Regions from separate parts of the Pseudomonas sp. R2-7-07 genome, predicted to be linked through region 3. Evidence: predicted binding sites of a transcription regulator. Region 3 holds the regulator's gene; each other region holds the start of a gene.
The links. The regulator FliA, encoded in region 3, starts transcription of late flagellar genes. The targets are predictions, from matches to a motif close to CTAAAGTTTNNNNNNNNNNNGCCGNTAA.
Positions count from the first base shown of each region.

Region 1: a site for FliA is predicted at 5,353-5,380, ahead of C4J86_RS12515 (methyl-accepting chemotaxis protein). Genes of this name have one in related genera too.
Region 2: a site for FliA is predicted at 1,755-1,782, ahead of C4J86_RS10365 (methyl-accepting chemotaxis protein). Genes of this name have one in related genera too.

Region 1 covers NZ_CP027759.1:2,752,848-2,763,650, reverse strand. The annotation lists gene C4J86_RS12550 (MFS transporter) at 1-799, shown strand, start outside; gene C4J86_RS12545 (dienelactone hydrolase) at 793-1,830, opposite strand; gene C4J86_RS12540 (FMN-dependent NADH-azoreductase) at 2,023-2,634, opposite strand; gene C4J86_RS12535 (LysR substrate-binding domain-containing protein) at 2,761-3,669, shown strand; gene C4J86_RS12530 (MmcQ/YjbR family DNA-binding protein) at 3,666-4,016, shown strand; gene C4J86_RS12525 (DUF1294 domain-containing protein) at 4,011-4,394, opposite strand; gene C4J86_RS12520 (undecaprenyl-diphosphate phosphatase) at 4,391-5,221, opposite strand; gene C4J86_RS12515 (methyl-accepting chemotaxis protein) at 5,448-7,082, shown strand; gene dnaQ (DNA polymerase III subunit epsilon) at 7,331-8,071, opposite strand; gene rnhA (ribonuclease HI) at 8,142-8,594, opposite strand; gene C4J86_RS12500 (class I SAM-dependent methyltransferase) at 8,624-9,382, opposite strand; gene gloB (hydroxyacylglutathione hydrolase) at 9,448-10,215, shown strand; gene C4J86_RS12490 (transglycosylase SLT domain-containing protein) at 10,314-10,803, shown strand, end outside.
Region 2 covers NZ_CP027759.1:2,239,190-2,249,992, reverse strand. The annotation lists gene C4J86_RS10370 (Nramp family divalent metal transporter) at 1-1,046, opposite strand, end outside; gene C4J86_RS10365 (methyl-accepting chemotaxis protein) at 1,828-3,042, shown strand; gene C4J86_RS10360 (response regulator) at 3,053-3,421, shown strand; gene C4J86_RS10355 (lipid asymmetry maintenance protein MlaB) at 3,437-3,724, shown strand; gene C4J86_RS10350 (chemotaxis protein CheA) at 3,766-5,796, shown strand; gene C4J86_RS10345 (methyl-accepting chemotaxis protein) at 5,827-7,482, shown strand; gene C4J86_RS10340 (chemotaxis protein CheW) at 7,519-8,058, shown strand; gene C4J86_RS10335 (protein-glutamate O-methyltransferase CheR) at 8,068-8,877, shown strand; gene cheD (chemoreceptor glutamine deamidase CheD) at 8,874-9,407, shown strand; gene C4J86_RS10325 (chemotaxis response regulator protein-glutamate methylesterase) at 9,370-10,452, shown strand; tRNA gene C4J86_RS10320 (tRNA-Gly) at 10,693-10,768, opposite strand.
Region 3 covers NZ_CP027759.1:3,970,812-3,981,614, forward strand. The annotation lists gene C4J86_RS18130 (chemotaxis protein CheW) at 1-230, opposite strand, end outside; gene C4J86_RS18135 (CheW domain-containing protein) at 310-1,101, opposite strand; gene C4J86_RS18140 (ParA family protein) at 1,101-1,889, opposite strand; gene motD (flagellar motor protein MotD) at 1,940-2,827, opposite strand; gene C4J86_RS18150 (flagellar motor protein) at 3,015-3,755, opposite strand; gene C4J86_RS18155 (chemotaxis response regulator protein-glutamate methylesterase) at 3,755-4,888, opposite strand; gene C4J86_RS18160 (chemotaxis protein CheA) at 4,937-7,144, opposite strand; gene C4J86_RS18165 (protein phosphatase CheZ) at 7,156-7,944, opposite strand; gene C4J86_RS18170 (chemotaxis response regulator CheY) at 7,963-8,337, opposite strand; gene fliA (RNA polymerase sigma factor FliA) at 8,505-9,245, opposite strand; gene fleN (flagellar synthesis regulator FleN) at 9,242-10,075, opposite strand; gene flhF (flagellar biosynthesis protein FlhF) at 10,181-10,803, opposite strand, start outside.

The sequences.
Region 1 (10,803 bases), 1.2 Mb from region 3:
GATTGGCGTGGGCACCATCAGTTGGTGCATGGGCGCGGTCGGCACCGAACACACGGCCCGGTCGATTTCCTGGAACGGTATCGCTTCCTACGGCGCCATCGCCATTGGCGCGCCGCTGGGTGTGGTGATGGTGGCCGACTATGGCTTCGCCAGCCTGGGCCTGGCGCTGACGGGGCTGGCCGCGCTGGGCCTGGTGTTGATCCGCAACAAACCCTCGGTGCCAGTGGTGCGCGGCGAACGCCTGCCGTTCTGGGCGGTGTTCGGACGTATCGCACCGTTTGGCGCCAGCCTCTGCCTGGCTTCGATTGGCTACGGCACGCTGACCACCTTTATCACCTTGTACTACCTCAATCGCGGCTGGGCCGGCGCAGCGTACTGCCTGACGGTATTTGGCGTGTGTTTTATCGCGTCGCGCCTGGTGTTCATTTCCGCCATCAGCCGCGTGGGCGGCTTCACCGCCGCTATCGCCTGCATGCTCATCGAAACCCTGGGCCTCACCCTGCTGTGGCTGGCGCCGTCGACCGGCGTGGCGCTGATTGGCGCGGGGTTGACCGGCTTTGGCTTGTCACTGGTCTACCCGGCGCTCGGGGTCGAGGCTATCAAGCGCGTGCCAGACAGTAGCCGTGGCGCCGGGCTGAGTGCGTATGCGGTGTTTTTCGACCTGGCCCTGGCGATTGCCGGCCCGTTGATGGGCGCGGTGGCGCTGAACCTCGGCTATGGCTGGATCTTCTTCTGCGCGGCGCTGCTGTCAGTCACGGCGCTGGCACTGACCGTGCTGCTCAAGCGTCGCGCTTACTGATCGGCCGTCTGTAACCCGGCACGGGTGGCCTCGCCGAGGGTGTGACTGAAAAAGCGCCCGGCCTCGGAGACTAGGTCGCGATGGATGCCCTCACGGTCAACACCGTCGGCATCGGTGCAGATGGCCGGCATCGTCGCCAATTGGTCGCTGTCGCACGGCGCCATGAACACGAAGTGCCCTGCCCCGGCCAACAGTTTGAAGTCCGGCGGCTCCGGCAGTTTGCGCGCCAGGGCGGCGGCGTTCTTGTCCACGGCCACCAATTTGTCGCCATCGCCACTGTAGAGCAGCACCGGTACGTGCACGTCAGCCAGGGTGTGGCGACCAAACATCAGGCTCAGCGGCGCCATCAGCATCAGGGCATGGATGCGCGGGTCGGCCTGGGGCTGCAAGTCGTCACGGTCGACCACCAGTTCGCCTTTGGTGGTGCAGGCGTCACGGTCCTCCGGGCGCTGCTGGCAATAGCGGCGCAAACGCTCGAAATCCGGCTTGGCCCCCGCCAGGATCAGCGCAGTTTCACCGCCGGCCGAATAGCCGATCACGCCCACCTGGTCGATGTCGACGAAGGGCGACAGCATCGGGTCGTCCAGCGTCGCGGTGATTGCCTGGGAAATCTGGATCGGCCGGCCATACAGATTGCTCACGGTGCCCAGGCGGCTGTGATCCTTGTAGTTGTCGCCGGGGTGCAGCACCGCCACCACCACAAAGCCCTTGCGCGCCAGCGAGGTGGCCAGGTCATGCAGGGCCAGCGGCGTACCGGTATTGCCGTGAGACAGCATCAGCATCGGGAAACGGCCGATGGCAACCTTGGCGTCTTCGCCGGCAGCCACATGGTAGGCGCCCAACGTCGTGGTGTGCTCGGTGTCGGTGGAGGGGTAGAACGCAATGGCCTTCATCGGCTGCGAATCCAGCGGGTCCAGGACGCTCATGCGATGAAAGCCCACACTCCAATGGGGGTGCGGCGCAGGCGCGGCGTGCACTGAAAGCAGGCCGCCGCACAGGGAAAGAACCAAAACAGCACAGAGACGCATCATGGGGATGTCCACCTTTGCTGCGTGAGAACCGGCATGCCGTATGAAAATTCCAGGGTAGTCAACCCAAGCGTGCATAACCTGGGCCATAAATGCAAAAACTCCGTACCCCGCTCGCGCTCAGGCGAACAGAATACAGAGTTTAGACGCCCGGCTTCAGATTGAAACCGGCCGCGACGAACATTTACACAAGCCTTACGCAGCGGCGAACAAGTGCTCGCTGATCAGCACGTTGGCGTCGCTCAAGGCTTTGCTGCGCACTTCGTCGCCGTAGGCCAGGCCTTCAGCACGTACGATTTCGATATCAGTGATGCCGAGAAAGCCGAACAGCAACTTCAAGTAGCCTTCATGGGCGGCACCGGACGCCTGGCCGGCATGCAGGCCGCCGGCGGTGGAGACGATGATGACTTTCTTGTTGCCGCACAGGCCTTCAGGGCCGGCTTCGGTGTAGCGGAAGGTCTGGCCGGCAACGGCGATGCGGTCGATCCAGGCTTTGAGCTGGGTCGGGATGGTGAAGTTGTACATCGGTGCACCTAGCACCACGGCATCGGCGGCGAGGAATTCAGCCAGCGACGATGCGCTCAGTTCGGCTTCATGCTTTTGCGCGGCATCGCGCAGTTCGGCAGCGGTGCCCAACGCACCCAGGGTGGCGCCGGAAAAATGGTTGATGCCTTCGCTGGCGAGGTCACGGTAAGTCACTTCCACGCCCGGCTCGGCGGCCTGCCATGCCTTGACCACGCCGGCGCTGAGCTGACGGGAAGCGGAGTTGTCGCCGAGGATGCTGGAATCGATATGCAACAGTTTCATGGTGGATCTCCGAGGGTGGGATCGACAGGGGCGATCAGATGGTGTTGATGCTACGCATCCAACCAATAGTCGATAAGCCATCTGGAATGCGATAGATTGTCCCACTGACAGGACAATAGGCTGACCATGCAAGACCTCAACGACCTCTACTATTTCGCCAAAGTCGTCGAAGCCGGCGGTTTCGCCGCCGCCGGCCGCCTGCTGGGAATTCCCAAATCGCGCCTGTCGCGGCGCATTGCCGAGCTGGAGGAACGCCTGGGCGCGCGCCTGCTGCAACGCACCACCCGGCAACTGACCCTGACCGCCGTCGGCGAGCGCTACCTGCGCCACTGCCAGGCGATGTTGCTGGAAGCGGAGATGGCCGATGAGGCCGTGGCCAGCATGTCCACCGAGCCCCGTGGGCGTCTGCGGGTGACTTGCCCGGTCGGCCTGGCCCAACAGATCCTGCCGGAACTGGTGGCCGGCTTTCTCGCCGCCCACCCGCTGGTGCAACTGGACATGACCCTGGTCAACCGCCGCGTCGACCTGGTGGGCGAAGGGATCGACGTAGCCTTGCGCGTGCGCGAACTGGGCGACGAAGACCCGTTGCTGGTCACCAAACGCCTGCGCCAGGCACACACAGTGCTGGTGGCCAGCCCGGCACTGCTGCGTGATCGGCAGGTCGACAGCCTGGACGACCTCAGGCAATTACCGATAATGGGCGCACTCGAGGCGGACCGCATGGTGCACCAGCGCATCATCGACCCGCAGGGCAACGCTCACGAGCTGGTCATGGAGGCGCGCCTGGGCATCGAAGACTTTATCGTACGCAAGACCAGCGCCCTCATGGGCGTGGGCTTCACGGTGCTGCCGATGATGTATTGCGAAGAGGAACTGGCCAGTGGCCGACTGGTGCAGCTGCTGCCGCAATGGTCGTTGCCCGGCGGCTGGTTGCAGGCCGTGTACCCGCACCGGCGCGGCGTGCTGCCGGCCATTCGCGCCTGGATCGACTACCTGGAAGAAGGTTTCAAAGGCTGTGGAGATCGCCTGCTATGAGCATGACCGAAGCGCAAGTCGCGCAATTCTGTCTGAGCCTGCCGGGCGCACGCGAGGACTACAAATGGGGCGGCGTACGGGTGTTCTCGATTGCCGGCAACAAGATGTTCGCGCTGCAGAACCTGCGCGGCGACTCGCTGGCGTTCAAGGTCGACAAGGAACTGTTCCTCGGCCACGTCGACCGCCCAGGCATCCACCCGGCGCCGTACCTGGCACGCGCGCAATGGATCATCATGAACACGCCCTACCCGCTGGCGCCCGAGGAACTGCGTGGTTTGTTGCAGCGCTCCCACCAACTGGTGGTGAGCAAGTTGCCCAAGCGCACGCAGGTGGGGTTGTTGCTATAGAACCGACAGCAGCGTGCCGCCGAGAAACAGCTGGTCCAGCCAGAACACCTGGTGCAGCAGCACGATCACCCAGAACAGCACCTGGTAAGACACCTTGCGCGTCTTGTGCCGGAACACTTGCTGGGCGATCAACGCCCCCGGCCAACCGCCCGCCAGCTCGACGGCGTGCAGGATGTTTTCCGGGATGCGCCGGCCCTCGGTCTGGGCCTTGCGCTTGTCACTCCAGTACAGAAAGAACGCCACCACGCTGACCACCCCGTAGGCCGCCAACGGCATGACCGTCTCGCCGCGCTGCCACAGCAGCGCCGCACCCAGCAGCGGCGCGGCGCACAGCACTAGCAGGACCAACGCCTTCAGGCGCGGATGCTGAATGTTCATGGCTTGACGGCGGTCCAGTCGATCCAGCCGAATTGCCAGGTCGCCAGGATCACCAGGCCGAACGCGATCCGGTACCAGGCAAAGGCCGCGTAGCTGTGGTTGGCGATAAACTTGAGCAGGCCCTTGACCGCGATCATCGCGAAGATGAACGAGGTGACAAAGCCGATAGCGAATACCGGCAGGTCCGCCGGCTGGAACAGGTCGCGGTATTTGTAGCCCGAGTACAGCGCTGCACCGACCATGGTCGGCATGGCCAGGAAGAATGAAAACTCGGTGGCGGTCTTGCGCGACAGGCCGAACAGCAGGCCGCCGATAATCGTCGCACCGGAGCGCGAAGTGCCTGGGATCATGGCCAGGCACTGGGCGACGCCGACCTTGAGCGCGTCTTTCCAGGTGATGTCGTCCACGGTTTCGGCATGGACGGCATGTTGGCGGCGTTCAGCCCACAACATGACCACGCCGCCCACCACCAGGGCCGTGGCCACGGTGATCGGGTTGAACAGGTAATGCTTGATCAGGTCAGCGAAAATCACCCCCAGCACCACCGCCGGCAACACGGCAATGATCAGGTTCACGGTGAAGCGCTGGGCGTTGCGCTGAGTGGGCAAGCCGATGACCACGTCGAGGATCTTGCGGCGAAATTCCCAGACCACGGCCAGGATCGCGCCCAGCTGGATAATGATATTGAATGCCTCGAAACGCTCGCCGCCGAAGTTGATCAGGTCGGCGACGATGATCTGGTGGCCGGTGCTGGAGATCGGCAGGAACTCCGTCAGCCCCTCGACCACGCCAAGAATCAATGCCTGTATGGCAGTCCAAAAATCCATGCTTTCTCCAAAGGTCACGCGCCTGGCATGCCTCTTATGTTTTTTAAGTTCACTGACAACGAGCGCGCTGCAGCGCCCGGCATCGATTCTCAATGCCGGACTGCAAAAATTCCGTGAAAAATCAGGCAGTACTCAGGTTTTTCGATTACGGGCCGAAAGCCTATCAGACAAGCCGAAAAAGTCGATGCAACACCCACAATTATAAAGGGCACGGAGTGACAGGACGATGAACAGTTTGCGCAATATGTCGATCAGCCGACGCCTCTGGCTGATCCTGGTAGTCGCCGTGCTGATGCTGCTGACCTTGGGCGCGTTGATGCTCAAACAGATCCATGACGACCTCTACCAGGCCAAGCGTCAACAGACCCAGCACGTGGTGCAAACCGCCAGCGGGGTATTGGGCTACTACCAGAACCTGGAGAAAACCGGGGTGCTCACCCGCGAAGCGGCGCAGCAGCAAGCCCTGAGCGCAGTGCGCGGCCTGCGTTACGACCACGACGATTACTTCTGGATCAACGACCTCACCCCCGTGATGATCATGCACGCGGCCAATCCCAAGCTGGACGGCCAGAACCTCTCGGCGATCCGCGATCCGGACGGGTTTGCGGTGTTCAACGAGTTCGTGAGCCTGGCCAAGGCCAAGGGCGCCGGCATTGTCAATTACCGCTGGCCGAAACCGGGGGCCGATGCGCCCGTGCAGAAAACCTCCTACATCCAGTTGTTCGCACCCTGGGGCTGGATTATCGGCTCGGGCGTCTACGTGGACGACGTTCAGGCCGAGTTCACCGTCCAGGTGTGGAAAGCCTCTGCCATCGGCCTGGGCATCGCGCTGATCATGGCCTTGCTGGTGCTGTTGATCGCGCGCAGCATCCTGCAACCGTTGCAGGCGGCGGTGAATGCCATGGGCAACATCGCCAGCGGTGAAAGCGACCTGACCCGCAGCCTCGATACCCACGGGCGCGACGAGGTCACCCAGCTGTCCCAGCACTTCAATACCTTCACCGCCAAATTGCGCCAGGTGGTCGGCCAATTGCAGGTGTGCGCCAACGCCCTGGGCGAGTCGTCCATCGAGCTGGGCCACAACGCCAGCCAGGCCCACGACCGCAGCCAGCAGCAGTCGCAACAGATGGAACTGGTGGCCACCGCGATCAATGAAGTCACCTACGGCGTGCAGGACGTGGCCAAGAACGCCGAGCACGCCGCCAGCGAAATGCGCGACGCCCAAGCCCAGGCGCAACAAGGCCAGGTCAACATCGACGGCAGTTTGCAGCAGATCGACCAGCTCTCCAGCACCATCAGCCAGGCCGTGGAGGTTATCCGAACCCTGTCCAGCGAGAGCACCCAGATCGGCGGCGTGCTGGAAGTGATTCGTTCAATTGCCGACCAAACCAATTTGCTCGCCCTCAACGCTGCCATCGAGGCCGCACGCGCCGGCGAGCAGGGTCGTGGGTTTGCCGTAGTGGCCGATGAGGTACGCTTGCTGGCCCAGCGCACGCAGAAATCCACGGCTGAGATCCAGGCGATGATCGAGCGGCTGCAGGGCCATTCGGAAGCGGCGGTCAAGGTCATCAGCGACAGCCACAGCGCCTCGCAACTGACCATCGAACAAGCCGGCCTGGCCGGTGCAAGCCTCAGTGCCATCGGCCAGGCGCTGCATAATCTCAACGGCCTGAACGCCTCGATTGCCAGTGCCACCCTGCAACAGGCTCATGTGGTGGAAGACATCAACCAGAACGTCACCCAGGCGGCCGGCTTATCCCACAGCACCGCGCTGGCGGCTGAACAGTCGAGCGTGGCGAGCGCGCAATTGCGCGGCTTGAGTGAGCAGCTTGACGGGCTCTTGCGCCAGTTCAAAGTCTGACGCCCATGTCATGAGCACCCTGTGGGAGGGGGCAAGCCCTAATGCCAGTCAGTTAAGGCGACACCGAACCTGTGGCGAGGGAGCTTGCTCCCGCTGGACTGCGCAGCAGTCCCATTGTTTGGGGCCGCTTCGCGCCCCAGCGGGAGCAAGCTCCCTCGCCACAAGTTAGTTCTCGCTCCTGCTACTTCTTAACTGACCGGCATTAGGGCTTGCCCTCTCCCACATTTTTTTTCTGCATCAAACCAGGATCATTGCTGGGTCAATTGAGTCCACAACGCCGGCGCACCGGCTGCCTTGGCGATCGCGTCCAATCGCGCGGCATGCTCGGCCAGATCCTGCTCGCTGGCACGGATGATAGCCGTAGGCCTGCGATCAGCCGGCAGGCGACGGATCTCCGAGGGACGATTGCCCGAGCCTTCTGCCGAACCGTTGCCATCGGAGGCATTACCGGCCAGCGACAGGCTGGTCTGCCCACCGGTCATGGCCAGGTAGACCTCAGCCAGAATCTCGGAGTCGAGCAAGGCGCCGTGCAGTTCACGGCCGGAGTTGTCCACGCCGTAACGTTTGCACAAGGCATCGAGGCTATTGCGTTGGCCCGGGTGACGCTCGCGGGCCATCATCAAGGTGTCGAGGATCGAGCAGTGCTGGGAAATATCCGCTCGATCCATCTGCCCCATCAGGGAAAATTCATTATTGATGAAGCCGACGTCGAACGCCGCGTTATGAATGATCAGTTGGGCGCCGTTGATGAACTCGAAAAACTCATCGGCCACTTCGGCAAAGCGCGGCTTGCCCTTGAGGAACTCGTCGGTGATGCCGTGGACGCCGATCGCGCCTTCGTCACTGTCGCGGTCCGGTTGCAGGTAGACGTGAAAGTGACGACCGGTCAGACGGCGGCCCATCAGTTCGACACAGCCGATTTCGATGATCCGGTGACCATCGGTCACCGGCATGCCGGTGGTTTCGGTATCGAGTACAACGGATCGGATGGCCATCAGGGTTCAGCTCTCAACGGTGTGGGGTGAGTCAAAGGGCGCGATGTTAACACGTCAGCCGGCTTCAGCTCTGCTTGTAGCCGCGCACTTCATCCACGCCCCTGTTGGCGAGCTGGTCAGCCCGTTCATTGCCGGGATGACCGATATGCCCACGCACCCATTTCCAGGTGATGTCATGCCGGTTGCATTGCTCGTCGAGCAATTGCCACAGGTCGGCATTCTTGACCGGTTCCTTGGACGCCGTTTTCCAGCCGCGCTTCTTCCAGTTGACCATCCACTCGTTGATGCCCTTCATCACATATTGCGAATCGGTCACCAGCAGGACGTTGCAGCGCCGCTTGAGCTCTTCCAGGCCGCGAATGGCGCCCATCAGCTCCATGCGGTTGTTGGTGGTGTTGGCTTCGCCGCCCCACAACTCCTTCTCCACGCCCTTGCACACCAGCAATGCGCCCCAGCCGCCGGGGCCGGGGTTGCCCTTGCAGGCGCCATCGGTGAAGAGTTCTACGCTATCGGTCATCGGTTATTGAGCCTGAATCAAAAGAGGTTTTACGGTTCGCGCTGTTCGCGGTTGACCTTGGCCAGGGGCATCGGCACCAGCTTGGCGAGCGGTTCGCGGCGCACTTGCTGCACCGGCCGCAGCCCGACCGCGATCTTGCGCGCCACTAATAAATAGAAGCCCCCACCCGACAGTTGCCAGGCACCTGCGCGGCGTTCCCAGCCGGCGAGGCGCCCCTGCCATTTGGCGGACGCAAGCGGCGGACGATAGCACCCGAAGCGGCGTTTCTCCAGCGCGAAACCCAGCAGGTTCAGCCAGTCGCCCACCCGTGAAGGCGCGATGCAGCGCGCCTGGCGCAAACCGTCCTGGGCGAACACATGGCGCAGGCCCCAACTGCTCCAGGGGTTGATGCCGACAATCAGCAAATGGCCACCGGGACGCACGCTGCTGGCGGCTTCGCGCAACAAACCGTGGGGAGACAGGCAAAAATCCAGGCCATGCTGCAACACCACCACATCGGCGGCGTGTTCGCTCAACGGCCAGGCCTGCTCCTCGCAGACGATTTCCACACCCGGCAACGGCGCCCCCAGGCGTACATTGCGTTGTACCTGCGGTGCGCACGGCGGCGTTTCGGCCGACGGGCCGTAATGCACCAGGTAGCCACCAAAGAACCGGCCCAGCTCGTCGTCGAGCATGCGCCGCTCTTCATCCAGCAGAAATTGCCCAAGCGGCCCGGACAACCATTCGCGGGCTGCGCCGATCAGGGCCAGCCACTCAGGATCGGCCTGGGCGAACGCTTTATCAGTCATTGCATTCTCCAACTCGCCTAGACGTTCTAAGATGCACCAATGTGTTCAGCTTGGCGAATCGAAGAATGATACAGATCAGTGCCCTGCCCGCCTTCACCGATAACTACATCTGGTTGTTACAGGATGAGCAAACCCACCGTTGCGCCGTGGTCGACCCCGGTGATGCCGCGCCGGTAATCGCCTGGCTTGAGCAGAACCCGGCCTGGGTACTCAGCGACATCCTGGTCACTCACCATCACCATGATCATGTCGGCGGTGTCGAGCAACTCAAAAAGCTCACCGGCGCCAACGTCTACGGCCCTGCGAACGAAAACATCCCGGCTCGGGACGTCGACTTGCAGGACAACGACCGCATCACCGTGCTCGGCTGGGACTTCGCCGTGTACGCCGTGCCCGGCCACACCCTCGGCCACATCGCCTACTACCATCAAGGCGTGCTGCTGTGTGGCGACACCCTGTTTGCCGCCGGTTGCGGTCGCCTGTTCGAAGGCACGCCGCAACAGATGCACGCGTCCCTGGAACGCCTGGCTGCCCTGCCTGCCGACACCTTGGTGTACTGCACCCATGAATACACACAAAGTAACCTCAAGTTTGCCCAAGCCGTGGAACCGGATAATGCCGACATCGCTGAACGGGTCGCGCGAGTCGCTCAATTGCGCGCCCGTGGCGAGATGACGCTGCCGTCCAACCTGGCCCTGGAAAAACGCACTAACCCTTTTCTACGCACCTCTGAAACATCCGTTAAACAAAAAGCGGACGAACGGAACGGTCGCGACAACCGCTCTGGGGCCGAGGTATTTGCTAGCTTGAGGGCTTGGAAAGATAAGTTCTAAGCGGACGCAATCTGATACGTAATTTCTGAATGGTTGACCGGAACCGAAGCGCTTTCTAGAATCGCCCGACATTTTTGCCCGGAACTTACTTCCAGCCAATGTCGTCATCTATTCGTAAATCCATTTCTTCAGACGCATTGACCCGCCTGGCTCAAGCCGTGGCGGTGGCCGTTTCCGCAACTCTGGCGGGCTGCCAATCGACTCATTACGCTGCACAATCCACCGTGCAACCCAAACCCAATCTTGCTGCCAAGATCAAGCAAAAACCTATTTGGCTCTCAGAGAAGCCCAGCCCCGAAGTGCCCCAGGATGTCTGGGAACGCATGCGTCGGGGCTTTCAATTGCAGGACGGCGTAGGGGTCAACCCGCGCATCGAGCAACAACGCCTGTGGTTCGCCAGCAACCCGTCCTTCCTGGAGAACGCCGGCGAACGCGGCAGCCTCTACATTCATTACATCGTCGAGCGCCTTGAAGAACGCAACATGCCCCTGGAGCTGGCGCTGCTGCCGGTGATTGAAAGTGCCTACAACCCGATGGCCTATTCGCGCAGCGATGCGGTTGGCTTGTGGCAGTTCATTCCGTCCACCG
Region 2 (10,803 bases), 1.7 Mb from region 3:
ATGAACCACTTATGCATCGGGTCATGATGAAATTCCTTGCCGAACTTTTCGCGACGTTCAGGACGAACGTGCTGGAAGGCATCGGTAATCAGCATCGGGAACGCCGTGGTCTTGCCGGAAATGCTGGCAAACAAGGTGGCGAACACGCCGATGAAGAACACATACCAACCCACCGGGCCGAAGAACATTTCCAGGGCCTTGCCCAGATCGCCCAAGGTCTTCACCTCGATGCCGTTGGGCCGCAGGATTTCCGCGCCGACGATCCAGATGGCCAAATTGATGACGATCCCGACGAACACTGCAAACAGCAGATCGTTACGCTGAACACGCTTGTGCTGCGGCCCGACCCAGCCCTTTTGGCGCATGACATACGGATGCACGAAGTTGGCGATGGAGCCTGCAACCGCGCCGATAACCGATACCGCCACCAGCAGCGCGCCGTGCACGCCTTCATCCGGCGGGATGCTGAAGCCGATGGTGCCCTTGACGATGCCGACCACATCAGGACCCGACATCACGGCCAAGGCAATGAAGGCCAGGGTCATGATCGCCAACAGCACTTTCATCACGCCTTCGATCATCGAATAGATATTACGCCCCACCAGCATCCACACAGCGAGTACCACCGCCATTGAACACAGCAGTGGCTGGTCGCTTTTAAACAGCATTGCCAGCGACTCACCCGCCCCTTTGATCATGTAGGCGTTCATCAAGTGCCCCATCAGCAGGGCGTACACGAGCATGAACCAGGCAAAAAAGGGATTCAGTTGGGCATAGCCCTGCAGGATGGTCATGCCCTGGTTATTGCACAACTGGAAGCGCGCGATGATGTTTACGATCAGGTATCTCAAGAGCAGCGAGACCGCCAGCACCCACATCATTGCGTAACCGTAATTGGCACCGGCCACGGACGACGTGATCAGGTCACCTGCGCCCAGCCAAGACAGTACAGCGATGATTCCGGGGCCCAGCAGTTTGAGTATTCGGGAAAATCGATTTTGCGCGGGCGCCGCAGCCTGGCCTTCGACGGAACGAATGCTCGTCATAGAGGGTATCTCCATTTATTTTTTTTGTGAGAACGAGCGCAGTCGAACACGATAGATATGATGTCGTACAACAATTCCTGAACGAGAGTGTTTATAAATGTTTCAGCAGCAGAAAGCGGAGGCGTCGGACTGTAGAAATGATATTGAGCCGGTTAAATTCACGCAAACGCTGCGCCTGAGCCGCGGCCTATGTTTCAATCCTGAGAAAAGCAGCTATTGCTGTCGTTCAGGCAAAGTCATAGGATGACCTACCACGATCACAAAAATAAGAAATCACCTGTGAGACCCCCGCCCTCCTGGCCGCTGCCCCAAAGCACCACTGGCAGAAAGCAATCATTGGGTCATTCAACGACTTGAGCAATACCGGATTCGTCTCTCGAATCAATTCGTTCAATGTAGGTTCATTTGTAAAAGAATCAACTAAGAGAGAGGCCGAACAATACTCTTGGTCAACAGCACCGCGAGAATAACGGTAGCAATAACCGATGCGATAATAATAAATGCAATAAATATAAAGCCGCTTTGGTACGAACTTTCCGACGATTCAACTAAATTGTCACTTTGAATCTGCCTGCCCGATTAATCGATAAACATCAAGACGTACGCGGACACTAGAACCCTCCCCATCTCCTTCTACTTACTACCACCAATATCTCTCTAAGTAAGTAATATAATTATCATCAACCGGACGGACGGTATAGCTACAGGCTAAAGCTATTCTAAATACAGCAGATAACCCCTATGTTGTTTATATCCGCAAGACTGTTCAAGGAACGAACTCATGGCCCAGCGTCAATCCAGCCACATCCCCCTTCCTGGTCATCCGCGCTTTCTTTGGTTCGCTTTCATCCCGGTGGTGCCCGCCGTTATATGGACCCTGTTGCAGTCAACCTCTGTGGCCAGCCTGGCGGCCTGCGCGGTACTGGTGCTGATCGGCCTCGGTGCGTGCGCCTGGAGCGCCGGTTCGCAGCGTGACGCAGTGCTGCGAGCCACCGCGTGGGCGCTGGCGGATCAGTCAGGCGCGCAGGCGGCGCATAGCGGCATGGACTCGCGGGCACAGCTCGATGAAGTGTTGCTGGGCGCCATGCCGATCTGGGCCAAGCAGGTGGAAAGCTCGCGTCAGCAGACCGAAGACGCGATTGTGAGCCTGGCCAACCGATTTACCGGGATAGCTGCGCGATTGCAGGACACGGTACAAGCCTCGCAGCAGGCTGCCGGCGAACTAGACGGCAAGGCCGCTGACGGCGCGCTGGAGGTGCTGGCGCGCAGCGACAGCGAGCTGAGCCAGGTGATCAACTCACTCAAGGCCACTCAAACCAGCCGTGACCAGACGCTCGCCCAAGTACGCAGCCTTACCGCCTATACCGGCGAACTGCGCACCATGGCCGCCGATGTGGCCGCGATCGCCGCACAAACCAACCTGCTGGCGCTCAATGCGGCCATCGAGGCGGCGCGGGCCGGTGAAGCCGGTCGCGGCTTCGCGGTGGTGGCCGATGCGGTGCGCAGCCTGTCGAGCAAATCCAGCGAAACCGGCCAGCAGATGTCGGCCAAGGTCGACATCATCAATAACGCCATCACCCAGTTGGTGCAGGCCGCCTCCAGCAGTGCCGACCAGGACAGCAACTCGGTGGCCGCCTCTGAAAACAGCATTCAATTGGTGCTCGAACGCTTCCAGAACATCACCGGGCGCCTGGCCGACTCCGCCGACCTGCTCAAGCAGGAAAGCCACGGCATTCGTGATGAGATGACTGAAGTACTGGTCAACCTGCAATTCCAGGACCGGGTCAGCCAGATCCTCAGCCATGTGCGAGACAACATGCACGCCTTGCATGAGCACCTTATGCAGACCCGCCAATCCCCGGACCAGGCCGTGGCCGTCGACGCCCGGCAGTGGCTGGCGCGCATGGAAGCCACCTACGCCACCGATGAGCAACGGCGCACGCACCATGGCGCGGCGTCCGTGCAACAGAATTCTCAAGACATCACGTTTTTTTAAGGAGCCCCTCATGGCGAAGAATGTACTAGTGGTCGACGACTCCAGCAGCGTGCGGCAAGTGGTCGGCATTGCCTTGAAAAGCGCCGGTTACGACGTGATCGAGGCCAGCGACGGCAGGGATGCCCTGAGCAAGCTCAACGGGCAGAAAGTGCACCTGATCATCAGCGACGTGAACATGCCCAACATGGACGGCATCACCTTCGTCAAGGAGGTCAAGAAGCTGGCCAACTATAAGTTCACCCCGATCATCATGTTGACCACCGAGTCCCAGGAATCGAAAAAGGCCGAAGGCCAGGCTGCTGGCGCCAAGGCGTGGGTGGTCAAGCCGTTCCAGCCGGCGCAAATGCTGGCAGCCGTATCCAAACTGATCCTGCCCTGACACCGGGAGGCCCCCATGCCGATAACGTGCGAAACACTCGACGACACCGCCCGCGTGGGCATTGACGGCGAACTCACGATTTACACCGTGGCCGAACTGGCGAGCGTGTTGCTGCCGCAAATGGGCGCGGCGCCTCGCCTGGAGCTGGACCTGTCACAGGTCACCGAGATGGATGGCGCCGGCTTGCAGTTGCTCGCGGTCATCCAGCGTGAAGCCGGCATTGCCGGCACCGCCTTGAGCGTGACCGGCCAGAGCCAGGCGGTCACCCAGGCGCTTGAACTGTGTCGCAACGCCGCGTTGTAGCCAGCGCTGCCCACTCTCATTGATCGACAAGGAAGGTCCAGGTGAGCATCAATCTCGATCAGGCACAGCAGACATTCATCGTCGAGGCGCGCGAACTGTTGCAGGCCATGGAGCAATCCCTGCTGCAACTGGAAAGCGAGCCCGGCGATCAGGATGCCATCGGCGCGATATTCCGCGCCGCGCACACCATCAAGGGGTCGGCGGGCCTGTTCGGCCTGGCGTCGATCGTGGGGTTCACGCATATCGTCGAAGACGTGCTCGACCGCCTGCGCGACGGCAGTGTAGCGGTGGACGCCGCATTGATCGCGCTGCTGCTCAAGTGCGGCGACCACATGCTCGAACTGATCGATGTGGTCGCCAGCCGCGGTGAAGCGCCCACACCTGCCGCGCTGGAGCGCGGTGAGGTATTGCGCGAGGCGCTGAGTGCCTATCAGCCGCTGCAGACCGCGACTGCCCGCGTCGAAACCGCGGCGGTGGACGACGCCACGGCGGACGAAGTGCTTTGGCATATTTCCCTGCGCTTCGGCGTGGACGTCTTTCGCAACGGCATGGACCCGTTGTCCTTCCTGCGCTACCTCGACACACTGGGCACGCTGTTGCAGGTCACCACCCTGACCGACGGCATTCCGGCCGTGGACAGCTGGGACCCGGAAAGCTGCTACCTGGGGTTCGAAATCGTCCTGCGCTCGACGGCCAGCCACGCCACCCTCAACGAAGTGTTCGACTTTGTGCGTGACGACTGTGAAGTCAGCATCAGCGCCGTCGACGAACCCGGCGACACCCCTGCCTGCCCCGCGACCGAGGTGGCCCCCCGCGCTGAATTTGCCCCGCCCGCGCAGCAGCGCGTGGCGGCGGCCGGCGAAAAAAACCGGGATGGCAATTACGTGCGGGTCAACGCCGACAAGCTCGACGAACTGATCAACCTGGTCGGCGAGCTGGTTATCGCCAGCGCTGGCGCGAGCCTGCTGGCCCGCTCCTGTAATAACGACCCGCTGCAAGAGGCCACCTCGACGGTATCGGGGCTGGTGGAAGAAATACTCGATGGCGCCCTGCACTTGCGCATGATCCCCATCGGCGACACGTTCAACCGCTTTCGCCGCGTGGTGCGCGATGTCAGCCAGGAATTGGGCAAGGACATCGACCTGATCATCAGTGGCGCGGAAACCGAACTGGACAAGACGGTGGTCGAGAAGATCGGCGACCCGCTGATGCACCTGCTGCGCAACGCCATGGATCATGGTATCGAAAGCGCCGAGGCGCGGCGCGCGGCCGGCAAGTTGACCAGAGGCCACCTGAGCCTCAACGCCTATCATGACTCGGGCAGCATCGTCATCGAAATCGCCGACGACGGCGCCGGGCTCAACCGCGAACGTATCCTGGCAAAGGCCCAGGAACGCGGGCTGGTGGCCAGCGGCGCGGTGCTCACCGACCAGGAGATCTACAACCTGATCTTCGAGGCCGGTTTCTCGACCGCCGAGGCGGTGACCAATCTGTCCGGGCGTGGTGTCGGCATGGACGTGGTCAAGCGCAATATCACGTTGCTGCGCGGCACCGTCGACCTGGACAGCCGTCCCGGCCAGGGCACCGTGGTGCGCATTCGCTTGCCGCTGACCCTGGCGATCATCAATGGGTTCCTGGTCGGCATCGACCAATCCACCTACGTGATTCCGCTGGACATGGTTCAGGAATGCATCGAACTGGACGATCACCAGCGCCAGTCCAGCCGCGACACGGGCTATCTGGACCTGCGTGGCGAGGTACTGCCGCTGGTGCACCTGCGCGACCACTTCAGCCATGAAGGCCCGGCCGCGCGCCGCCAGAATGTGGTGGTGGTGCGCTACGCCGAGCACAAAGCCGGGCTGGTGGTGGATGACCTGCTCGGTGAGTTCCAGACCGTGATCAAACCCCTGGGCAAGCTGTTCGGCGCACTGCGCGGCATCAGCGGTTCGACCATATTGGGCAGCGGCGCAGTGGCCCTGATCCTGGATATACCGGCACTGCTCAACCAAATCGTACAACTGGAAGCTCGCACGGCCCAGGCGCCTCAGTCGCCCCCGGTCGTCGCTCGCTGACGTATTTGCAATTCCATGGAGGTTCCCCCGATGAAATGGTTCTACGATTTGAAAATTTCCACCAAGTTGATCAGCTCATTCCTGGTGGTCCTGGCGCTTACCGCGGCCATGGGCGGCTTCGCCATTCACCAGCTCGGTGCAGTCAATCAGGCGGCCCAGGACATCAAGGGCAACTGGATGCCTTCCATGCGCGCAGCGGCCGGCATGCGCTTTTTTGCCGCCAACTATCGCTTGAAGGAAAACCGCCACATCGGCACCGAGATCGCCGAGGAGAAGGCGCAGGCCGAACGGGAAGCCGACGACGCGCGCCAGCAGTTCGAAACCCGCATGGGCACCTACGAAAAATTGCTCTCCAATGATGAGGACCGCCAGCTCCTGGCCAGCGTGAACAGTGCCTGGACCGCCTATCTGGCAGCCAGCAAGCAGGTGCTGGAATTTTCCCGGCAGAACCAGGAAGCCCAGGCTCGCGGTTTGCTCAGGGGGGAGTCCAAGACGCATTTCGATGAGGTGACCAGCCGCCTGCAGAAGATGGTCGAACTCAATGACGCCGGCGCCACCGTCGCCGGTGACAAGGGCGCGTCGCTGTATGAAAACGCACGCTTGTCGATCATCGCGGCGCTGGTCGTCGCCCTGTTGATCGGCCTGGGCCTGGCCCTGTTCATCGCACGGATCATTTCCCGCCCGTTACGACAAGCCGCCACCGCCGCCGGGCAATTGGCCGAAGGCAACCTCAACACGCACATCGAACCGGGTGCCAAGGATGAAACCGGCATGGTGCTCAACGCCATGCGCAACATGGTCGGCAAGCTGGCGCATATCATCGGTGAGGTGCGCAACGCCGCCGATAACCTGGCCAGTGCTTCCGAGCAAGTCAGCGCCACCGCGCAATCGATGAGCCAGGCCACCAGTGAACAGGCCGCCAGCGTCGAGGAAACCAGTGCGTCGGTTGAACAGATGAGCGCCAGCATCAACCAGAACACCGAAAACGCCAAGGTCACCGATGGCATGGCCAGCAAAGCCGCCAAGGAAGCCACCGAAGGCGGCGAATCGGTACAGCAGACGGTGGTGGCAATGAAGAAAATCGCCCAGCGCATCAGCATCATCGATGACATCGCCTACCAGACCAATCTGCTGGCCCTCAACGCCGCCATCGAGGCCGCCCGGGCCGGCGAGCACGGCAAGGGGTTTGCGGTGGTGGCCGCCGAGGTGCGCAAACTGGCCGAGCGCAGCCAGGTAGCCGCCCAGGAAATCGGCGAACTGTCCTCCAGCAGCGTGGACATGGCCGAGAAAGCCGGCAAGTTGCTCGACGAAATGGTGCCCTCCATCAATAAAACTTCCGACCTGGTGCAGGAAATCAGTGCCGCGTCCGAGGAACAGGCCGCCGGTGTCGCGCAGATCAACACCGCAATGACCCAGCTCAACCAGGTGACCCAGCAAAATGCCTCGAGCAGCGAGGAACTGGCCGCCACCGCCGAAGAAATGAGCAGCCAGGCCGAGCAACTGCAACAGGCCATGAGCTTTTTCGTGCTGGACTCCAGCCCCAAGGCCGCGGTTCAAGGCCGCAGCGCGGACAGCGCCGGCAAGCCTGACCGCCAGCCACCACGCGCGGAGCAGCAGGCACCGCGCAAAGCCTTCGCCTATAACGTGGCCAGCGCCCCGGACGAATCGGAATTCACCCGTTTCTGATCGCAAGAATCGATGCGGGCTTACAGGGAGAATGACATGGGCGCAGTGATGACTACCCGCCATACCGCCGTCGCGGCAGGCGAGGATGCGCAATACCTGACCTTTATGCTCGGTGGCGAGATGTTCGCCATCGGCATTCTGGGCATCAAGGAAATTATCGAATACGGCAGCCTGACCGTGGTGCCGATGATGCCCGCCTTCGTGCGCGGCGTGATCAACCTGCGCGGCGCCGTGGTGCCGGTGGTCGATCTGTCGGCGCGCTTTGGCCGGCCGAACTCGTCGATCACACGGCGTTCGTGCGTGATCATCATCGAGGCCATCACCGAAGACGGCCAGCCGCAGGATATCGGGCTGTTGGTCGACACCGTTTCCGCCGTGCAGGAGATCCCGGCGACACAGATCGAACCGCCGCCCAACTTCGGCGCACGCATCCGCGCGGATTTCATCAGCGGCATGGCCAAGGTCGATGGCAAGTTCGTGATTGTGCTTGAGGTGGACAAAGTGCTGTCCATCGACGAGATGTCCAGCCTGGCCGAGACTGGCCAGGCGCTGGCTCTCGACCCCGACGCGCGTTGAGGCTCGATCATGCCAGACACCAGCCCACTCGATGATCGTGAATTCGGCCAGTTCCAGTCCTGGCTGTACCGCGCGGCCGGCATCAACCTGTCGCCCGCCAAGAAAGCCCTGGTGGCCGGGCGGCTGTTCAAACGCCTCAAACACTACGAACTGCAGAGCTACGGCGAGTACTTCAAGCTGATCATGAGCGACCAGCGCAAGGGTGAGCTGCAAGTTGCGCTGGACCTGCTGACCACCAACGAGACCTACTTTTTCCGCGAGCCCAAGCACTTCGACTTCCTGCGCCAGCAGGTGCTGCCCAAGGCGCCGCCGGGCAAACTGTTTCGCGTGTGGAGCGCGGCCAGCTCTTCGGGCGAAGAACCCTACAGCCTGGCGATGACGCTGGCGGAGAACCTGGGCACCACGCCCTGGGAAGTCATCGGTTCGGACATCAGCACCCAGGTGCTGGCCAAGGCACGCAACGGGCATTACTCCATGGAGCGCGCCGGCACCCTGGCCCAGCCGCTGCTGGTCAAATATTGCCTCAAGGGAACAGGGCGCCAGCACGGGACTTTCCTGATCGAAAAGGCCCTGCGCAACCGGGTCAACTTTATCCAGGTCAACCTGAACGAACCGCTGCCCGGCCTGGGCGAGTTCGATGTGATCTTCTTGCGCAACGTGATGATCTATTTCGACCAGCAGACCAAAAGCCAGGTGGTCGCCAGGCTGCTGCCGCTGCTCAAATCCGGCGGTTACTTCATCATCAGCCACTCCGAAAGCCTCAACGGCGTCAACGACACGTTGAAGCTGGTGGCGCCGTCGATTTATCGCAAGCCATGAAAAAGCCTGCCGATGTGGTCGAAGTGGTGCTGGCGCCGGGCCAGGTCAGTTTTGCGACGCGGCCGACACGCTTGCGTACCTTGCTCGGGTCCTGTGTGGCGATCACCTTCTGGCATCCGCAACGGCTGATCGGCGGCATGTGCCATTTCATGTTGCCGGCGCGCTCGCGCAAAGGTCAGCCCCTGGATGGTAAATATGCCGACGAGGCGCTCGAATTGCTGCTGCGCCACGCTCATGCCAACGGCACGCAGGCCCGGGATTATCAGGTCAAGTTGTTCGGCGGCGGCGAGATGTTCCCCGAACAGCCGCGCCCCCTGCCGGCACAGGACGTGGCCAGCCTGAATATTCGCGCAGCGCTGGCCCTGGCCGAGCGCCATCGCCTGCACCTGACCGCTCAGGACATGGGCAGTACCGGCTATCGCACTATTGTGTTCGACCTGTGGAACGGCAACGTCTGGGTCCGGCACCAACCAATGGGAACATTCAATAAAAATGCCTACCAAAAAAATCAGCGTGCTGCTGGTCGATGATTCGGCCGTAGTCCGGCAAGTGCTGCTGGCGATCTTCAACGACACGCCGGACATCCATGTGATGGGCGCCGCGTCCGACCCGATTTTCGCCATGGATAAACTGGCTCGGGAATGGCCGGACGTGATCGTGCTGGATGTCGAAATGCCGCGTATGGACGGCATCACCTTCCTGCGCAAAATCATGAGCGAGCGGCCGACACCGGTGGTGATCTGTTCCTCGCTGACCCAGAAAGGCGCCGAAACCTCCCTGCAGGCATTGTCGGCCGGAGCAGTGGAAATCATCACCAAACCCACCACCGGGCTGAAGAACTTCCTGATCGAGTCGGCGGGCGAGCTGGTCGCAGCCATCCGCGCGGCGGCGAACTCCAACGTCAAGAACCTGGGCAAACGAACCGTCCAACCAACACCCGCCCTCGCGCCACCCGGCAAGCTCAGCGCAGACGCAATCCTGCCCGCCGCCAACGGCCACGCCATGGCCCAGACCACTGAACGCATCGTCGCCATCGGCACCTCCACCGGCGGCACCCAGGCCTTGGAGGCTGTGTTGACTGCTCTACCGAGGGTGTGCCCTGGCATGGTGATCGTGCAGCACATGCCCGAAAAATTCACCGCCTCCTTTGCCGAGCGCCTCAACAGCGTGTGCCAGATCGAAGTGCGCGAAGCACGCAACAACGACCGCATCCTGCCCGGCCTCGCCCTGATCGCTCCCGGCGGCAAACACCTGATGGTGACCCGCAGCGGCGCCTATTATCACGCCCAAGTCATCGACGGCCCACTGGTCAACCGCCATCGCCCGTCGGTGGACGTGCTGTTCCGCTCGGTAGCCAAGTTCGCCGGCAAGAACGCCACCGGCATCATCATGACCGGCATGGGCGACGACGGCGCACGCGGGCTAAAGGAAATGCTCGAAGCCGGCGCCGCCACGGTAGCCCAGGACGAAGCCAGTTGCGTGGTGTTCGGCATGCCCAAGGAAGCCATAAAACTCAACGCTGCCCAGCGCATCATGGCGTTGGAGAATATTCATCAGGCGATTTTGTATAAGTGAGCCTGAGCACCAAAGGTATAGGTGTCTTTACAACTTTGGCTCAAGGTTGAACGCTGAACGCCCGGCAGATAGGGCTATTGTGGCGAGCGTGCTTGTCGAATTGTCGCACCGCTCTCGTTGGGCTGCGTGCAGTCCTAGTAAAGTCATGGATGGTGCTGAATTTCCGGAACGAAAAAAGGACCCGAAGGTCCTTTTTTTCAATCGCTTACAGAATTCAGTGGAACTCTGTAGCGCAATATTTGGAGCGGGAAACGAGACTCGAACTCGCGACCCCGACCTTGGCAAGGTCGTGCTCTACCAACTGAGCTATTCCCGCTTGGTGATGCGCATTCTATAGAATCCCCAGCACCC
Region 3 (10,803 bases):
GGCGCCAGGCCGAAGCGTTGGCGCGTGTCGATCACCGTCACCACGTTGCCGCGCAGGTTGATGATGCCCAGCACATAGCTCGGCGCACCCGGGACCGGAGCGATCTCGGTGTAGCGCAGCACTTCCTGCACGCGCATCACGTTAATGCCGTAGGACTCGTTGTCCAGTTTGAAGGTCACCCATTGCAGGATCGGATCATCCAAACCTTGTGTGGACGCTGACTTGTTCATGCTTCTGACCCCTTCAAATGCCGCTATCGACGGCGTGTGTGCTAATGGGCCGCGCAACCGCACGACCTTTATTGTTCAATCAACTGCGTTTGTTCTGCGCCATTTCCTTGACCGCACCACTGGCGATCAACTCGGCCAGTTCGGCGACGTCGAGCAACGCGCACATGTGTTCGATCACGGTGCCCGCCAGCCACGGCCGTTGGCCACGGTGGCTGCGCCATTTGATTTCGTTCGGGTCCAGGCGCAACGAGCGGCTGACTTGATGCACCGCCAGCCCCCACTCGTAGCCCTGCACGGAGATCACATACTGCAGGCCCTGGCGGAAATCGTCGCGGTAGCGGTCGGGCATCACCCAGCGCGCGGTGTCCAGCACCTTGAGATTGCCGGCCTGGCTGGGCAGGATGCCGAGGAACCACTCCGGTTGCCCGAACAACGGCGTCAGCTCCTGGCCTTCCAGGGAATAGATCGAGCCCAGGCACACCAGCGGCACCGCCAGGGTCAACCCGGCGACGTCGAACAGCAGGCATTCGAACGGCTCGGCGGCCCACGACGGGCGACCATCGCCGGTCACCGGCGGCGGCGTGATGCTCGGCGGCAGGTGCACTTCCACGATCGGCTCGACCACCACCGGCGCCACCACCTCAGGCGTGATTGGCACCACCAGCGGCGTCGCTTCGACGTGTGCATCGCGGGCCTGCTCCTCAAGCACCGCCAATTGGAACTCATCCAGCGCAGCGTCAGGCTCGACGGCCGGCTCCAGCACCAGGATCGGTTCCGGCAGTTCCTCGGCGGTCGCCTCCTGCAGCAAGGCATCCAGGTAGGATTCCAGTGCCAGTTGCGGCCGGGTCTTGAAGTCCAGGGGACGGTTCATCAGGCCACCTGCGCCACAAGCTGCTGGGACAGCAGGTGCTTGAGCAACGCCCGATAAGCCAGCACGCCACGGCTCTTGCCGTCGAATTGCGACGGCGTGAGCCCGGCGCGGCTGGCGTCACGCAGGCGCGTGTCTACCGGGATGTAGCCGTTCCAGATGGTGTCCGGATAGGCATCGCGCAGTACGCGCAGGGTGCCGAGGGAGGCTTGGGTACGCCGGTCGAACAAGGTCGGCACGATGCTGTACGGCAACGCCTGCTTGCGCGAACGATTGATCATCGCCAGGGTGCTGACCATGCGCTCCAGGCCTTTGACGGCCAGGTGTTCGGTCTGTACCGGGATCACCAACTGCTGGCTGGCCGCCAAGGCGTTGACCATCAGCACGCCGAGCAAGGGCGGGCTGTCGATGATCGCGTAGTCGAAGTCCTGCCACAGCTGCGCCAGGGTCTTGGCGATCACCAGGCCCAGGCCGCTCTGGCCCGGCGACTGGCGCTCAAGGGTGGCCAGGGCGGTGCTGGACGGCAACAGCGAAATACTGTCGCTGCTGGTGGGCAGCAGCAGTTGCCCAGGCAAGTCGCCGGGCACGCTGCCTTTGTGCAGGAACAGGTCGTAGCAACTGTGTTCCAGCGCATCCGGGTCGTAACCGAAATAGCTGGTCATGGAGCCGTGGGGGTCCAGGTCGACCACGACCACGCGCTTGCCTGCCTCGGCCAGCAAACCGGCTAACGCGATGGAGGTGGTGGTCTTGCCGACTCCACCCTTTTGATTGGCAACTGCCCAGACTCTCATTCGGTTGATTCCTCCCGGTGGGCACACGCGCGACCGAGACATTGCATAGGTTAGTGAGCCGGTGACGGAGAATTGACGGAGCTGGCCCGCACCAGCGGCTTTGCAGGGGCCGGTGCAGTTTGTGTGCCAGCGCGCCTCAACGCCGCATCCGGTGTTGCATTCGCCGTGCCGGTGCCGGTCAGGCTGCGGCGTACATCCAGGTTGCGCGACACCACCAGCACCACCCGCCGATTGCGCGCACGGCCTTCAAGCGTGGCGTTATTGGCCACCGGCTGGAATTCACCGTAGCCCACCGACGCCAGGCGCTGCGGGTTCACGCCCTGCATCGCGAGCATGCGCACGATGCTTGCCGCCCGGGCCGAGGACAATTCCCAGTTGGTCGGGTACTGCGCCGTACTGATCGGCAGGTTGTCGGTAAAGCCTTCGACGTGGATCGGGTTTTCAAACGGCTTGAGAATCGCTGCCACCTTGTCGATGATGGTGAAGGCTTGGTCGCTGGGCAGTGCATCGGCGCTGGCGAACAACAGGCTGGAGTTCAGCTCGATCTCCACCCACAGCTCATTGCCGCGCACGGTCATCTGGTTGGAGCTGATCAGGTCGCCAAATGCGGCGCTGATATCGTCGGCAATGCTCTTGAGCGGGTCGCTGGTGCCGCCGACACCGGCGGCGGTTTCATCGCTGTCGTTGACCAACGGCTTGGCCGGGGTCACGGTCTTGGGTCGTTCATCGCCTATAGGAATAGGCTTGAGCGCGCGATCAGAGTCGGAAAACACGCCGATCAACGCTTCGGAAATAACCTTGTACTTGCCTTCGTTCACCGACGAGATCGAGTACATCACCACGAAAAACGCAAACAGCAAGGTGATGAAGTCCGCGTAGGACACCAGCCAGCGTTCATGGTTGACGTGCTCTTCAGGCTCGCGACGGCGACGGCTCACAGGCACTTCCCTCTCTGACCAACAGCGAACACTTCATTGTGGCGAGCGAGCTTGCTCGCGCTGGGGCGCGAAGCGGCCCTGAACCCAGACGCTGCGACCTGTCTGAAAGACCGTGTTGCCTGGAGTGGGGCTGCTTCGCAGCCCAGCGCGAGCAAGCTCGCTCGCCACATGCCCATGCCCATGTGCATCAATCCATGAAGCCCTGGAGCTTCAATTCGATGGAGCGCGGGTTCTCGCCCTCGGCGATCGACAGGATGCCTTCGAGCAACATTTCGCGGTAACGGGACTGGCGCATGGCAATCGACTTGAGCTTGCTCGCCACCGGCAACAACACCAGGTTGGCGCTCGCCACACCGTAGATGGTGGCGACAAATGCCACGGCAATGCCGCTGCCCAGTTGCGAAGGGTCGGCCAGGTTGCCCATCACGTGGATCAGGCCCATAACCGCACCGATGATGCCGATGGTCGGCGCGTAGCCGCCCATGCTTTCAAAGACTTTGGCCGCGTTGATGTCGCGGCTTTCCTGGGTGTAGAAATCCACCTCGAGAATGCTGCGGATCGCCTCCGGCTCGGCGCCATCCACCAGCAGTTGCAGGCCTTTGCGGGCGTAGCTGTCGGGCTCGGCATCGGCCACGCTTTCCAGGCCCAGCAAGCCTTCCTTGCGTGCGGTGAGGCTCCAGTTGACCACGCGGTCGATGCCGCCTGGCAAGTCGACCCGTGGCGGGAAAATGATCCATATCAGGATCTGCATGGCGCGCTTGAACGAGCTCACCGGCGCCTGCAACAACGCCGCGCCCACGGTGCCACCGATCACGATCAGCGCCGCCGGGCCGTTGGCCAGGGCGCCGAGGTGGCCGCCTTCGAGGTAGTTGCCGCCGATAATGGCGACAAACGCCAGGGTGATGCCGATCAGGCTCAAGACATCCATCAGAGGCAGGCCTCCACCAGATGCTTGCCGATGTCGTCCAGGCTGTAGACCGCGTCGGCCAGGTCAGCCTTGACGATCGCCATGGGCATGCCGTAGATCACGCAACTGGCTTCGTCCTGGGCCCAGATTGCACTGCCGCCCTGCTTGAGCAGGCGCGCGCCCTCACGGCCATCGGCGCCCATGCCGGTGAGCACCACCGCCAGAACTTTGTCACCGTAGGACTTGGCCGCCGAGCCGAAGGTGATATCCACGCACGGCTTATAGTTGAGGCGCTCGTCGCCCGGCAGGATTTTGATCGCGCCACGGCCATCCACCATCATCTGCTTGCCACCCGGGGCCAGCAGCGCCAGGCCAGGGCGCAGGATGTCGCCATCCTCGGCTTCCTTGACGCTGATGCGGCACAGCTTGTCCAGGCGCTCGGCAAAGGCCTTGGTGAACGCGGCAGGCATGTGCTGGATCAACACGATCGGCGCCGGGAAGTTGGCCGGCAGTTGGGTCAATACACGCTGCAAGGCCACCGGCCCGCCGGTGGACGTACCGATCGCCACGAGTTTGTAGGCCTTGCGCTTGGGCGCGGGCGAATGGGCGCTCGGTGCAGCCGCGCGGGTAGGCGCTGCCGGCGCGGGCCGAGCGACGGGTGCGGGCGCCGGGCGGCTGAACGATGATGTCGGCGCGGCCACAGGTGCAGGTGCAGGCGCAGGAGTCGGCGCGGGGGCGCTGAACAGACTGCGGCGGTTACTGCGCGAAATGCTGTGCACCTTCTCGCACAGCATCTGCTTGACCTTATCGGGGTTACGCGAGATGTCTTCGAAATTCTTCGGCAGGAAATCCACCGCGCCGGCATCCAGCGCATCCAGGGTGACCCGGGCGCCTTCATGCGTCAGCGAGGAGAACATCAATACCGGTGTGGGGCAGCGTTGCATGATGTGACGCACGGCCGTGATGCCATCCATCATCGGCATTTCGTAGTCCATGGTGATCACGTCCGGCTTCAACGCAATGGCTTGATCGATCGCCTCTTTGCCGTTGGTGGCCGTGCCGACTACCTGGATCGTTGGATCGGCGGAAAGAATCTCCGAGACGCGGCGGCGGAAGAAACCCGAATCGTCCACCACCAGGACCTTGACTACCATAAACACTCCGTTAGACGGGGCGGGCGCTACCGCCCTGCCCCGCCAGAATCAAATACGCCGTGCGGCGTAACGCTTGAGCATGCTCGGAACATCGAGAATCAACGCGATGCGACCGTCACCGGTGATGGTCGCGCCAGACATGCCGGGGGTCCCCTGCAGCATTTTGCCCAACGGCTTGATGACCACTTCTTCCTGGCCCACCAGTTGGTCGACCACAAAGCCGATGCGCTGGGTGCCCACCGACAGAATCACCACATGGCCCTCGCGCTGCTCTTCATGCTTGGCCGATGCCACCAGCCAACGTTTGAGGTAGAACAGCGGCAGGGCCTTGTCACGCACGATCACCACTTCCTGGCCGTCCACCACGTTGGTGCGCGACAGGTCGAGGTGGAAGATCTCGTTGACGTTGACCAGCGGGAAGGCGAAGGCCTGGTTGCCCAGCATCACCATCAGGGTTGGCATGATCGCCAGGGTCAACGGCACCTTGATGACGATTTTCGAGCCCTGGCCCTTGGTCGAGTAGATATTGATCGAGCCATTGAGCTGGCTGATCTTGGTCTTCACCACGTCCATGCCGACGCCACGGCCGGACACGTCGGAGATCTCGGTCTTGGTCGAGAAGCCGGGGGCGAAGATCAGGTTGTAGCACTCGGTGTCGGTGAGGCGATCGGCGGCGTCCTTGTCCATCACGCCGCGCTTGACCGCGATATTGCGCAAAATCGCCGGGTCCATGCCTTTGCCGTCATCGGTGATCGACAGCAGGATATGGTCGCCCTCTTGTTCCGCCGCCAGGATCACCTTGCCGCCCCGCGATTTGCCCGAGGCTTCGCGTTCTTCCGGGGTTTCCACGCCGTGGTCGACGGCGTTGCGTACCAAGTGGACCAGCGGGTCGGCCAGGGCCTCGACGAGGTTCTTGTCGAGGTCGGTTTCTTCGCCCACCAGTTCCAGGTTGATTTCTTTCTTGAGCTGGCGCGCCAGGTCGCGCACCAGGCGCGGGAAACGGCCGAAGACTTTCTTGATCGGCTGCATCCGCGTTTTCATCACGGCGGTTTGCAGGTCGGCGGTGACCACATCGAGGTTCGACACGGCCTTCTGCATGGCTTCATCGCCACTGTTCAGGCCCAGGCGCACCAGGCGGTTACGCACCAGCACCAGCTCGCCGACCATGTTCATGATGTCGTCCAGGCGCGCAGTGTCTACGCGCACCGTGGTTTCGGCTTCAGTGGCAGGTTTATCGGCAACCGGCGCAGCGGCAGGACGCGCCGGAGCTGGCGCGGCAGCCGGTGCAGGCGCTGGCTTGGCGACCGGCGCTGCGGCTTTGGCGGCGGCAACCGGTGCGGCTGTAGCGACCGCTGCGGCGGCGGCCGGAGCCGGGGCCACTTCGGTGAACTTGCCTTTGCCGTGCAACTCGTCCAGCAAAGCCTCGAACTCGTTATCCGAAATCAACCCGTCACCGGCAGGTGCTGCACTGGCCGCCGGAGCGACGGCGGCAGTGGCAGCGACCTGCGGCAAGGCTTCGGCGACGAACGTGCCTTTGCCATGCAGTTGGTCGAGCAGCGCCTCGAATTCGTCGTCGGTAATATCGGTACTGGCGTTGGCCGCCGGTGCCGCTGGCGCAGCCGCCGGTGCCACGGCGTCGGCCGCGAACTGGCCCTTGCCATGCAACTGATCGAGCAGGGATTCGAATTCTGCGTCGGTAATGTCTTCGCTGGTCGGTGTGGCAACCGGCGCCGTTGCAGCCGGTGCTTCAGCCTCGGCCTTGACCGCATTGAGCGAGTCGAGCAGTTGCTCGAACTCGCTGTCGGTCACATCCGCCTCGGCTTCCACCACTGGCTCAGGCACGGCTTGCACAGCCGGTGCTTGCGCAGCCGGTTCGGCCAGGCGCGCCAGGGCGGCCAGCAGTTCCGGCGTGGCGGCGGTGACCGGTGCACGTTCACGCACCTGGCTGAACATGGCGTTGACCGCATCCAGTGCTTCGAGAATCACGTCCATTAATTCCGAGTCAACCTGACGCTCACCCTTGCGCAGGATGTCGAACACGTTCTCGGCGATGTGACAGCACTCCACCAGCTCATGGAGCTGGAGGAAGCCGGCGCCCCCTTTTACAGTGTGAAAACCGCGAAAAATTGCATTGAGCAGGTTCGCATCATCCGGACGGCTTTCCAGCTCGACCAGTTGTTCGGACAGTTGCTCTAAAATTTCGCCGGCCTCTACAAGGAAATCCTGAAGGATTTCTTCATCGGCGCCGAAGCTCATGTGGGTGCTCCTTAGAAGCCTAAACTGGACAGCAAATCGTCTACGTCATCTTGACCGGATACGACGTCTTCACGTTTATCGGCATGAATCTGCGGACCTTCACCCTTGGCGAGGTGTTTTTGTGGATCTTTTTCCGAGAGGATCGCTTCGCGGTCATGTTCGATGCCGGCAAAACGGTCGACCTGGCCGGCCATCAGCACCAGTTTGAGCAGGTTGCTTTCCACTTCGGTGACCAGTTGGGTCACACGCTTGATCACTTGACCGGTGAGGTCCTGGTAATCCTGGGCGAGCAGAATGTCGTTGAGGTTGCCGGCCACCGTGCGGTTTTCCTGTTCGCTGCGCGACAGAAAACCGTCGACCCGACGCGCCAGTTCACGGAACTCTTCAGCCCCCACTTCGCGGCGCATGAAGCGGCCCCAGTCAACGCTCAAGGCCTGGGCTTCATTGGCCATGCCATTGACCAGAGGCGTGGCGTTTTCCACCAGGTCCATGGTGCGGTTGGCCGCCGCCTCGGTCAGCCTGACCACATAGGACAGGCGTTCGGTGGCATCGGTGATCTGGGAAATTTCTTCGGCCTGGGGCATGCGCGGGTCAATCTGGAAATTGACGATCGCACTGTGCAGCTCACGCGTGAGCTTGCCCACTTCCTGGTACAGGCCGCGGTCACGGGTCTGGTTAAGCTCATGGATCAACTGCACCGCATCGCCGAACTGGCCCTTTTCAAGGCATTCGACCAACTGGTGAGCATGTTTTTTCAGGGTCGACTCAAAATCGCCCTGTGACGTTTCGTTATGGTCCATAGCTCCCCCGTGGCAGCATCAATGGCCGATGCGTTCGAAGATTTTTTCGATCTTCTCTTTCAAGGCCAGGGCAGTGAATGGCTTGACCACATAGCCGTTTACCCCGGCTTGGGCGGCTTCGATGATCTGTTCACGCTTGGCTTCGGCGGTCACCATCAACACCGGCAGGCTGCGCAGTTTTTCATCGGCGCGCACATGACGCAGCAAGTCGATGCCGGTCATGCCGGGCATGTTCCAGTCGGTTACCAGAAAGTCGATGCTCCCGCTGTTGAGGATCGGAATCGCCGTAATGCCGTCGTCCGCCTCGACCGTGTTAGTGAACCCAAGGTCACGCAACAGGTTTTTTATGATCCGCCGCATCGTTGAGAAGTCATCAACGATGAGGATTTTCATGTTCTTGTCCAATTCGACCTCCAAGCAGTCTTAAACGCGCCCAGCACCTGGACGCGCCACTTCAATCAACAGGCGTTACACAAAAAGGACTGCCCAGGGCACCACGGAGCGAACCCGCGAAGGCCGAAACCTTCGCGGTAGCGTCTGCAGTGTCCCCACACTGCCTGTCAGCGCGCGCGCCACTCTCCCAACCGCCCCCGCAAGCGGGCCGCGCACTGGCTATGCAACTGGCTGACACGCGATTCGCTGACCCCCAGGACCTCACCGATTTCCTTGAGGTTCAGCTCCTCGTCGTAGTACAGCGCCAACACCAGGCGCTCGCGCTCCGGCAAATTGGCAATGGCCTCCGCCAGCGCTCCCTGGAAACGTTCATCTTCCAGATCGCGCGACGGTTCCATATGCGCGCTCGCGCCGTCCTCGTGCAGCCCTTCGTGTTCGCCGTCCTGCAACAGGTCGTCGAAACTGAACAGGCGGCTGCCCAAGGTATCGTTCAAAATCCCGTAATAATCGTCGAGACTCAATTGGAGTTCGGCCGCAACTTCATGATCTTTAGCGTCACGACCGGTTTTTGCTTCAATTGCACGAATTGCGTCACTGACCATGCGCGTATTGCGGTGTACCGAACGCGGCGCCCAATCCCCTTTACGCACTTCATCGAGCATCGCGCCACGGATACGGATACCCGCATACGTCTCGAAACTCGCCCCTTTGCTCGCGTCGTATTTAGTCGACACTTCGAGCAGGCCGATCATCCCGGCCTGGATCAGGTCTTCCACCTGCACGCTGGCGGGCAGGCGCGCCAGCAGGTGATAGGCAATGCGCTTGACCAGTGGCGCATAGCGCTCGATCAACTCGCCCTGGCTGTCACGGGCCGACTTTTTGTAAAGGTTGTAGCCGCTGGATGTCATAGCACAGGCCCTGCGCTCGTCTGATGCACCAATCGCTCGACAAAAAACTCCAGATGCCCCCGAGGGTTGGCAGGCAACGGCCAGGTATCGACCTTCTGGGCTATCGCCTTGAACGCCAGTGCGCACTTGGAACGAGGGAACGCTTCGTAGACCGCACGCTGCTTTTGCACGGCCTTGCGCACACACTCGTCATAGGGAACTGCACCGACGTATTGTAAGGCGACATCGAGGAAACGATCCGTGACCTTGGTCAACTTGGCGAACAGGTTGCGCCCTTCCTGCGGACTCTGGGCCATGTTGGCCAGCACGCGGAAGCGGTTCATGCCGTAGTCACGGTTAAGCAGTTTGATCAGAGCGTAGGCGTCGGTGATCGAAGTGGGTTCGTCGCAGACCACCAGCAGCACTTCTTGCGCGGCGCGTACGAAGCTGACCACCGACTCGCCGATCCCGGCGGCGGTGTCGATCACCAGCACGTCGAGGTTGTCGCCGATATCGCTGAAAGCCTGGATCAGGCCGGCATGCTGCGCCGGGCTCAGGTGCACCATGCTCTGGGTGCCCGAGGCGGCCGGCACGATGCGGATACCACCGGGGCCCTGGAGCAGCACATCGCGTAGCTCACAGCGGCCTTCGATCACATCGGCGAGCGTGTGTTTGGGTGTCAGCCCCAGCAGAACGTCCACGTTCGCCAGGCCCAGGTCAGCATCCAGCAGCATGACGCGACGGCCAAGCTCTGCCAGGGCCAGGGACAAATTCACTGACACGTTAGTTTTGCCGACGCCACCTTTGCCGCCGGTCACCGCGATCACCTGTACGGGATGCATGCTGCCCATTTTATTTCTTTACCTTGTCTTGCTTAGACGCAGGCTACATGGCTTGGTCGCGTGTATCGCTTGCAGACCATCGATGTAGGTACATTTCACGGTGTTCATCCTGCCTTATCCCACCCGCTTTGCCGGGTTGTGATAAAGGTCGGCGAACATGTCGGCCATCGCTTCCTCGCTAGGCTCGTCTTGCATTTGCACACTGACAGCACGGCTGACCAACTGATGACGGCGCGGCAGATGCAAATCATCCGGGATCCGCGGCCCGTCGGTCAGGTAGGCGACCGGTAATTCATGACTGATCGCCAGGCTCAGCACTTCGCCGAGGCTGGCGGTTTCATCCAGTTTGGTCAGGATGCAACCGGCCAGGCCGCAGCGTTTGTAGCTGTGATAGGCAGCGGTAAGAACCTGTTTCTGGCTGGTGGTTGCAAGCACCAGGTAATTTTTCGACTTGATGCCGCGTCCGGCCAGGCTTTCGAGCTGCATGCGCAGGGCCGGGTCGCTGGCTTGCAGGCCGGCGGTATCGATCAACACCACGCGCTTGCGCAGCAGCGGGTCGAGGGCATTGGCCAGGGACTGGCCCGGGTCGACGTGGGTCACCGGCACATTGAGGATACGGCCCAGGGTCTTGAGCTGTTCCTGGGCGCCGATGCGGTAGCTGTCCATGCTCACCAGCGCGATATTCGATGCGCCGTACTTGAGCACATAACGCGCGGCCAGCTTGGCCAGGGTGGTGG